Regions from separate parts of the Yersinia aldovae 670-83 genome, predicted to be linked through region 3. Evidence: predicted binding sites of a transcription regulator. Region 3 holds the regulator's gene; each other region holds the start of a gene.

Region 1 (2,208 bases), 1.9 Mb from region 3:
GGCCATAGCATTTGCGCCCAGTGACATGGGCAAACTGGGCCGCAGGTGTTGCATCTTGCAACTCAGCCGTTGACACGTTGCCGGTCGCTTTACCCGCTTTTTTGGCTAATTCCAGAATAGTAACGTGGTCTTTACCAAACACATCAACCCCCAACGCACCATTGTAGGTTTTCACACCGGATGACCATGCGGTGGCAGAGGCCGCAGAATCTGTCACGTAATCCGGTTTCTGCGTTTTCTTATCTAACGAATAGTGGGTGTATTGCCCTGTCAGCGGCAACGCATCAATTCCTTTAAAGAAACCACCGGCACCCATTGCATAGTTACGAGCCGAGGTTATCTCTGAATCACCCATGCCATCACCAATCAGCAAAATGATATTTTTTACCGTTTTGTTGGACAACGAATCACGAAGTGCCTGAGTCTGGTCCCCGGTCAAACGGCGTGCGCCGCCAAACTGGGTAACATCGCCTTGAGCGGCACGGTCATATAACCCGGTGGCGGCAGCAATGGCATTGGGAGTAAACAGAGCGCTGGACAATAACAGAGTAGATAGCGCTATGCCTGACAGAGTGGATACGCGGTTCTGCATCGATATAATTCCTTGTTGTAAAACAGTAATACAATTTGTATTAATGGGTTACAACGGATACTAGAACATACCAATGACGTTTTTATGACAGTTAGCCTTAATTATTGCGCAATCCATTACCTCATCAACTCATCACTGAATCACTGAATCACTCAAAACGTAGCAGCCGAACTCGCTGGAACGGCTGCCCTCAATTAATTTATACCAAACTAATTTACACCCAACTTATTCTGCTTTTTCTACAGACTGATAAATATCGATATCAAAATAGCCATCAGTGATGCCGTCATTGAGGTAAACCTCATAGCAAGCCCCTTTTGCAGGGCGATAACCGCTCTGTGGCAGATGCAGGTTGTACAATTCGCTCCACGCTTTGGCGTAATCATCATCGGTGACTCGAGCATGATAAACCGCATACATGCCAGCAGGAATAACTTGCTGTTGCAGTTGATCACTCAGTTCAGGCGGCAAAACATAATCGGCGGCAACAGAAAGTGAAACATCAGCACGCAACGCTGCCGGCGGATTGACCTCAGGGTTATCCCAATAGAGAGCCAGCCAATCTTTGGCGGGGATTTGGTGTTGGGTATAGAGTGTTGAGAGCTGTTTAAAACCTTGAGGGATAGTTTCGTGATAAGGGCCAACGACACGAATCCCTACTATTTGCAGTGGGTGTTTTTCTACTATTTTGAATGTCATATCGCTACCTCGACTTAATGGTTTCAACAAAATAAAATGACCAAAAATGCGACCTTGTGGTGATACTGTTTATTTATACAGTATAGCGGTATTTTATGACATTCGGTTAATTATTGAGCGGGTTATGTGAGGCGTTTCGCAAAAAATCGTCTGCCTGTTGGAGCTGATGATGACTGAACACCGTGATGCCATGTCGTCGCAGTAATGCCGTCGTCACGCCCTGACCTGCCCGTTGCGACCCACTGAAATTACCGTCATAGATACGGCTACTGCCACACGATGGGCTGCCTTCGGTCAAAATCGCCACGGCACAATGGTGCTTTTGTGCTAATTCCAATGTCTGATAAGCGCCTTGCAGGAACTCGCGACTCACGTCGTTCCCCCATTGCTCAATCACGCGAGCCTGCCCTTGTAACACGGCCTCACCCTGGCCTTGTTGAATTTCCGCCGCCGGGCGTGGAACCGGCATCCCTGCGGACAACTCAGGACAAACAAGCACCAACCGCCCCTCAGTTTGCCAGCGCTGGATAATTTCGTCACTGACTGACAACGCGGTGGCGTTATAACGCACGGGTTTGCCCATCAAGCAGGCACTGATCAGAATGCGCGCCGGTTTCGATTCCATGTGATGATCACCTTAATGTTGTGCGCTGAATAAAATGACTTTTACAATCGATAATATCCAATTAATTGCTGCTGGTCATGAGTCTGACAACGTCATTGGAGCAAAGCGCATCATTTATTGCGACAAACTTTTGCAGAACTCTCTAAATTGTCATCTGCTGATGCCCTATTTCATGTGATAATTGCGCATAAGCTGCCCTGAGCCACACCATATCGGAGACTTATGGAAACGTTTTTGATTGATAAAATGGCGACGCCACTCGGTGAGTTGCTGCTGATTGCTGATGAAGAAA
Region 2 (2,208 bases), 1.3 Mb from region 3:
TAATAGCCTGCCTTATCGTGTCGCACGCCGGGATGCACATAATTGCGATGCAGAGCTGGCTTCAGTTATTTCAAATATGTCAGCAGAACCCAAAAATGATAAAGAAACTCAGGAGGCGGCATTCCGCTTACTGTGTCTAAATCACACTATGTTGAGCTATATCTCTGCTCTGGGAGCTCATCGCGAAAAACTGACCAATTCCATCACACTAAATTTACTCAATGATGCCATTTGTTATGTCGAAGGAACTCTTGAACAACAGCAGCCTGACCGTGAAAATATGTCTCACGTATTATCACGCTTATCCACCCGGCTGCAGCAGTGCAATCCAGAACCGGAAAGCAAAGACCAACTGGTTTTACAACAAATAGGCTTATTGCTTGAACTATTACCGGAACTCAGCGAGTTGAATAAACAGATTAGTCAGGCAGACTAAATATTCTCTGTCCCGTTAGGATATTTCGTATTTTTAGTCTTTAGCTGGCCGAAAATGCTGTTCAAACCATTCGGTCAGCTCACTGCGAATCATTACCGGTAGTGCTGCGTAGTGGTAACCGCTAATCGCCCCAGCCAACGCTAACAAGACATTAATGCCAAGAGAATGCCTCAGCGCACGCAACTTCAGATAACAACGTTTAGCACCTTCAAGCCTTAATTCGGCCGCATTCTTAATCCCCACTTTCCACAATAGCCGCTCAAGGCTGGCACTGAGGTTCGGTAAATCTTTCAGCCGAACGACTGGGCCTTTCTTACTTAAAAGTTCAGCCTTGGCCCCTTGATAAGCCTGCCTGACAAAGCTGTTTAAAGTCAGCTCGTCACCCCACAATGCTGGATCAACCCAGTAGTAACGCAGCAGCACCGGCACCCCGCGTTTAGCATAGACGAAGTTAATCATCCCTCTGGCGCGAAACAGGCTTTCTACCTCATTATTAGCGCGTAAATACATTTCTCCCTCAGAAATTACCGCAAACATAACGCCGTTAACCAACAGACCATAGCCGCCAAATTGTGAGCGTGCGGTTATCTGACCTAAAAAATCAAAACGAATCTTCGCCTGAGTGATCCTTTTTTCTGAATTATTCTTCATGACTATTCCTTTAGTAAAAATCTGATCCAACATCCCTATCGACTAACCATAAGTGTAAGAGGAACAACTAATTAAAAAATACGCAATATAGAATTCTGAGCCAAACACAAAATGGATTTACACCTATTTTCATCACAATTATGCGAAGCGTCTTGTAAAAATTTAGTTGATCTTCACCTAAACAGTGACTACTGTATATACATACAGCACACCGCAAGCGAGGTTCACAATGCGTACTCAATCACTAAAACCTTATCATGCTAATCATCAGTCTCTTATTACCAGCCACTCACCGGAAAGAGTCGATGCACCGGCGGACAGCGGTCTTATCAGTGAACTTGTATACAGCGAGAACCAACCAGCGGTGGCCCAATTACTGCTCCCTTTACTGCAACAACTGGGTAAACAATCCCGCTGGCTTTTATGGCTGACGCCCCATAAGAAATTATGTCGTCGGTGGCTACAGCAATCAGGTTTGCCTATAAATAAAGTCGTACAGCTAAGCCAAATCAATCCATTGTCGACCGTTGAGGCGATGGAAAAAGCATTACTGACAGGAAATTATAGTGTGGTGTTAGGGTGGCTGCCTGAGCTATCAGAAGATGACCGCATTAGGTTACGTTTAGCTGCAAAATTAGGCAACGCTTACGGCTTTATTATGCATCCGTTAGATGACACAAAACTGCACCAAGGACAGTGCGCAACGTTAAAAATTCATTCTTCTTTGTATCATTAAGTAAATTTAGGATTTATCCCATGAAAAATTACAATATTTAGGGCTTAGTCCTGCTAAATCCCCATAAAGCGAGTCGGAATGCGGCTTCCGATGAAAAACAAGGTACAGAAAACCACCATTTTTACCGCTAAATCGTTAAACATTATGTATAATTCTGCTTTTTTTTCAGGCGGTTTATCACATCACACTTGTAACTTTCGCGCCACGTTGTAGACTTTACATCGCCAAGGTTGCTCTAAAATGCCAAATTATACTGGCAGCGTGATTAACGGGAGCGTTAAAACCTTGACGAAGAATTTTAACCAAGGGCTTAGCTATTAAAAGCTCATTGCCTATTTGGATGATAACGAGGCGTAAAATGAAAAAGACAGCTATCGCATTAGCA
Region 3 (2,208 bases):
CATTGCTCAATTCAAACACCTGTCAATATGACGTCTCGCGCAAACATGGTAGAATCTATTGATGACTACGTTGCGAGATTACAATCATGAAACCGATCAATGAGGAAACGCTGCTCGCTAAGGCTGAAAGCCTATGCCTACAACGAAACGTCCGGTTGACCCCGCAACGTCTAGAGGTATTACGTTTGATGGCCCAGCAGCCCGGTGCTATCAGCGCTTATGATTTACTGGATCTGCTACGAGTTTCTGAGCCGCAAGCCAAACCGCCTACAGTTTATCGCGCATTGGACTTTCTGTTGGATCAAGGGTTTATTCATCGCGTCGAGTCAGCTAATAGCTATGTGTTATGCCATCATTTTGAAGAGCCGACTCATACTTCAGCGCTATTTATCTGTGACCGCTGCAAGATAGTGACCGAGCGCACTACCGTCGGGATTGAAGAGGCCTTGGCGCAATTGGCAAAGCAATCAGGTTTTGCACTGCGTCACAGCGTAGTAGAGGCACACGGTTTATGTGCGGAATGTGGGGTAGTTGAAGCATGTGAAAGCCATGATCACTGTGATCACGACCACTCAATTGTGACGAGAAAGAAGTAGATACCTGGCGATAAAGATCACACTGTCGCTAAAAGGCGGCAGTATTAGACAGCTTTGAGCAATACAAACAGATTTACCCCAGTGCAATAGACGTAAATACTGATATATAAATAGAGTGTGGGTAGCATTCTTCAGGATAAGACACATCCATGTGTCTATAGCGATATAAATCAGACAGTTAGAATGGATTATATTAAAATATATTCACTCACTTCATTGTCAATTATATATTATCACACTAACAAGAAGGTATTATTTAATTAAAACATTCATGAAAATAAGAAAGCCGATTAATTTATACCCTAAATAAACGCTTATATCAGATCCAGTCGCCATTACGGATGACACCAACGGCCAATCCTTCAATAGTGAAGCTTTGTTCACGCAGATCGACAACAATCGGCTGGAACTCACTATTTTCTGGCAGAAGTTGTACGATATTACCCTGTTTCTTCAAGCGTTTGACCGTCACTTCATCATCAATTCGTGCGACAACCACTTGCCCATTACGCACATCTTGCGTTTTATGTACCGCTAGCAAGTCGCCATCCAGAATACCGATATCTCTCATCGACATTCCGTTTACCCGCAGCAGAAAATCTGCGCTCGGTTTAAACATGGAAGGGTCTACTTTGTAGTGGCCTTCGATATGCTGCTGTGCAAGCAATGGCTCACCTGCGGCAACTCGGCCAATCAACGGCAAACCGTCTTCTTCTTCCATCAGTAAACGAATGCCACGGGAAGCGCCGGAAACAATCTCGATCACGCCTTTACGGGCCAGTGCTTTTAAATGTTCTTCCGCGGCATTTGGAGAGCGAAACCCCAGACGCTGCGCGATTTCGGCACGGGTCGGTGGCATACCGGTTTGCGCTAAGTGATCGCGAACCAGGTCATAAACCTCTTGCTGTCTGGTAGTTAGTGCTTTCATTCCGCCCCCTGTTTGTTTATACAGTCTTGCTGTGAGTATATACAGGTAAGCGAGCATTGGGAACCAAAGAGTGAATAAAAACAGGGATTAATCACTGTTTACATCGACAGCACTGTTCGAGCCTTTATTGACCAATATGCTGCCAAAGTACCGTTATCCATACAAATAGTGCTAATCCAATCGCTAAAAACACTGCGGCTGACCCCATATCTTTTGCCCGGCCAGAAAGTTCGTGAAACTCACTACCAATACGATCGACGATAGCCTCGATAGCACTGTTTATTACCTCTATAATGATAACTAAGATCACGCTGGAAATAAGTAAGATACGCGCTATGGCACTCACATCTAGCCAGAAAGCCAGTATGATGGCAGCAATAGCGGTGACGATTTCCTGACGAAAGGCGGCTTCGTTTTTCCAGGCTGCCATTAACCCTTTAACAGAATAACCGGCCGCTTTATAGATTCGGGTTAATCCTGTTGATTGATTCGCCATGTTTTATTGCCTTTATCTTAAGTTAATGATGATTTTTGCCATTTTATGTTGTCTCATCACCACAGATCTCAAAACCAGTTTCTGGTATCCTTGCGACGAATTGCTAACAAGAGGCTTCATGTAGTTATGTCAGGTTGGCGTAAAATATATTATAAGTTACTGAATTTACCACTTAAACTGTTGGTAAA
Region 4 (2,208 bases), 1.3 Mb from region 3:
TGGCGTTACCGATGTGTTAGCCGTCATCGGTGCTGCACTGTGACTGATTACCGGTTGTGCTGGCATAGCCGCAGGTGCAGAAGATAACGCGGCCTGATTATCATCATCTGTAGCACGCAAACTGCTCAATAATGGGTCGTAATTATCTTCTGTGTTAGCAGTCAATGATGGACTCTGTTCAATGCCATCGGTAGCCATTTCTGTTGCCGGTGGCGCTGAGAACAACACGTCGTCATCGGCATGAGCCGTTGATGCAGCAAGTGTGACCGCCGCGACAGCTTTATTTGCAGTAATACCCGGCGCTGACTCTTCACTCTCAATGTCACCAACACGATAGTCATCATCCTCATCGTCATAACGTTCTTTACGACGTGAGCGATTAGTCATAAATGTCACGGAACCGAGAACCACGCCTCCTATCTTCTCCGCAATGACCAACCATGACCAACCGGTAAATAGCGTCAGACCAACCGCCCAGATACAGAGCAAAGTCAGGGTTGCTCCCACACCATTAAACCACGGCAACATGGCGTTGCTGAACAAGCTGCCAATCACGCCACCAGAGGCAAAATAATAGAGATCGTCGAGGTTGAGCGCGGCAAGACCACATGAGGTCAAAATCAGGGCTAATGTGCCAATTAGACGCAATGAAAGCGCAAAATAGTCCACATGTTCATTGGCGTCACGCTGACGGAATGCAGCCCAGCACAATATCACCATAATAGGAGGGATCGCGTATGCCAAGACGCCAAAGGTGAAAAACAGCGTATCAGCCATCCACGCCCCAATACCCCCACCAAGATTGTGGATAGGTTCGTGCCATGCCGTCTGAGACCAGCTTGGGTCTGACGGATTAAAACTGAGCAGCGCAGCCATAAGGTATGCTGCCAAAATCGTCACCACAATCAAAACGGCTTCAAGCAAACGTCGCCCGCTGCTAAGTTTTTTCAAGGTAACTTCTTTATCTTCTGTATATTCCTGGCTCAAGAAAGGCTCTCCAGGTTCCTGTTGACTAGTATGAGCGACAACGCCGAGAACCCTCCCGGCGTTGAAACTGTATGAATAAACAGGAGTGTAACCAAATTACTCAGGTTTTGCACCTGCCTGTTTACCGCGTTTTAATTACCAAGCGGTTACTCTGCTTCACTTCTTCCATAACCACATAGGTACGGGTATCGTTGACACCCGGCAGGCGAAGCAAGGTTTCACCGAGTAAAGTACGGTACGCAGACATATCCGGTACACGGGTTTTCAACAAGTAGTCGAAATCGCCAGAAACCAGGTGACACTCTTGAATTTCCTCAAGATTTTTAACAGCGGCATTAAATTGCTCAAACACGTCCGGAGCGCCACGATTCAGAGTAATCTCAACAATAACCAGCAGTGACGCATCCAAATATTGTGGATTTAGCAACGCGGTATAGCCATGAATGAAGCCCTGTCGCTCTAAACGGCGCACACGTTCCAGGCATGGTGTTGGTGACAACCCGACTCGTTTTGAAAGCTCAACGTTAGAGATGCGCCCATCCTTTTGTAATTCATTCAGGATGTTACGATCTATACGGTCAAGCTCTTTCCCCGGGCGTTTTTTATTATCTATCATCTTATTAGTCTCTCTTATTTTCCTTAAGTCCACGACACGCTCTTAGTGATAAATACTTTCAGAACCTGTTGCAGACAACGACCCGCAGCCTTTTTATGCAAATATATCAACACGTTGTTATCTCACACCTTGTCTGTCCAACTGTATGCGAGGCACTCGAAGATTATTAGCGTTAGAAGAAGAGACAAACATCACAACAAACAACCGCAGATACATCCCCCCCTGTGGTTATTCGAGCATTTACTCCACATGCCATCCAGCATTAAGCGAAAACATTCCAGGGTTTTCGTTTGGTATCATTGATACCAAATCTGAAATTATGGCGCGCAGATAATTTCTTCTTCCATAGATGTTTTCGCAAATGCACAGCCGATTGTCAAAGTAAAAGAAGTTAAATCAGTAGAACGTGCCAGAATTAAAATCCCCAGGGTCATTCCTGACCTATTTTACCCCCCCTAAATTGCCATAAAATGGCGCAAAAAGGCTTACGGATAATCAGGCTATATTTTCAGCTATCGGCTCACAAGCCACATATTTTATGGGGTTTAAGTCAATTCGGACAATTTCAGCCATTACTTTAAGATATAATTCCAATAAATTTATTA

What was found. The regulator LexA, encoded in region 3, represses DNA repair genes until DNA is damaged. The targets are predictions, from matches to a motif close to TNCTGTATGTACATACAGNA.
Region 1: the regulator LexA is predicted to act here: its motif matches at 1,355-1,374, upstream of sbmC (DNA gyrase inhibitor SbmC).
Region 2: the regulator LexA is predicted to act here: its motif matches at 1,277-1,296, upstream of sulA (SOS-induced cell division inhibitor SulA).
Region 4: the regulator LexA is predicted to act here: its motif matches at 1,053-1,072, upstream of AT01_RS04855 (DNA translocase FtsK 4TM domain-containing protein).

Annotation. Positions count from the first base shown of each region.
Region 1 covers NZ_CP009781.1:409,413-411,620, reverse strand. The annotation lists gene phoA (alkaline phosphatase) at 1-592, opposite strand, end outside; gene sbmC (DNA gyrase inhibitor SbmC) at 818-1,291, opposite strand; gene AT01_RS01950 (DUF523 domain-containing protein) at 1,398-1,916, opposite strand; gene ogt (methylated-DNA--[protein]-cysteine S-methyltransferase) at 2,139-2,208, shown strand, end outside.
Region 2 covers NZ_CP009781.1:970,116-972,323, forward strand. The annotation lists gene yccS (YccS family putative transporter) at 1-436, shown strand, start outside; gene AT01_RS04600 (TfoX/Sxy family DNA transformation protein) at 470-1,087, opposite strand; gene sulA (SOS-induced cell division inhibitor SulA) at 1,317-1,823, shown strand; gene ompA (porin OmpA) at 2,182-2,208, shown strand, end outside.
Region 3 covers NZ_CP009781.1:2,297,576-2,299,783, forward strand. The annotation lists gene zur (zinc uptake transcriptional repressor Zur) at 87-596, shown strand; gene lexA (transcriptional repressor LexA) at 916-1,524, opposite strand; gene AT01_RS10490 (diacylglycerol kinase) at 1,649-2,020, opposite strand; gene plsB (glycerol-3-phosphate 1-O-acyltransferase PlsB) at 2,147-2,208, shown strand, end outside.
Region 4 covers NZ_CP009781.1:1,043,656-1,045,863, forward strand. The annotation lists gene AT01_RS04855 (DNA translocase FtsK 4TM domain-containing protein) at 1-987, opposite strand, end outside; gene lrp (leucine-responsive transcriptional regulator Lrp) at 1,109-1,603, opposite strand.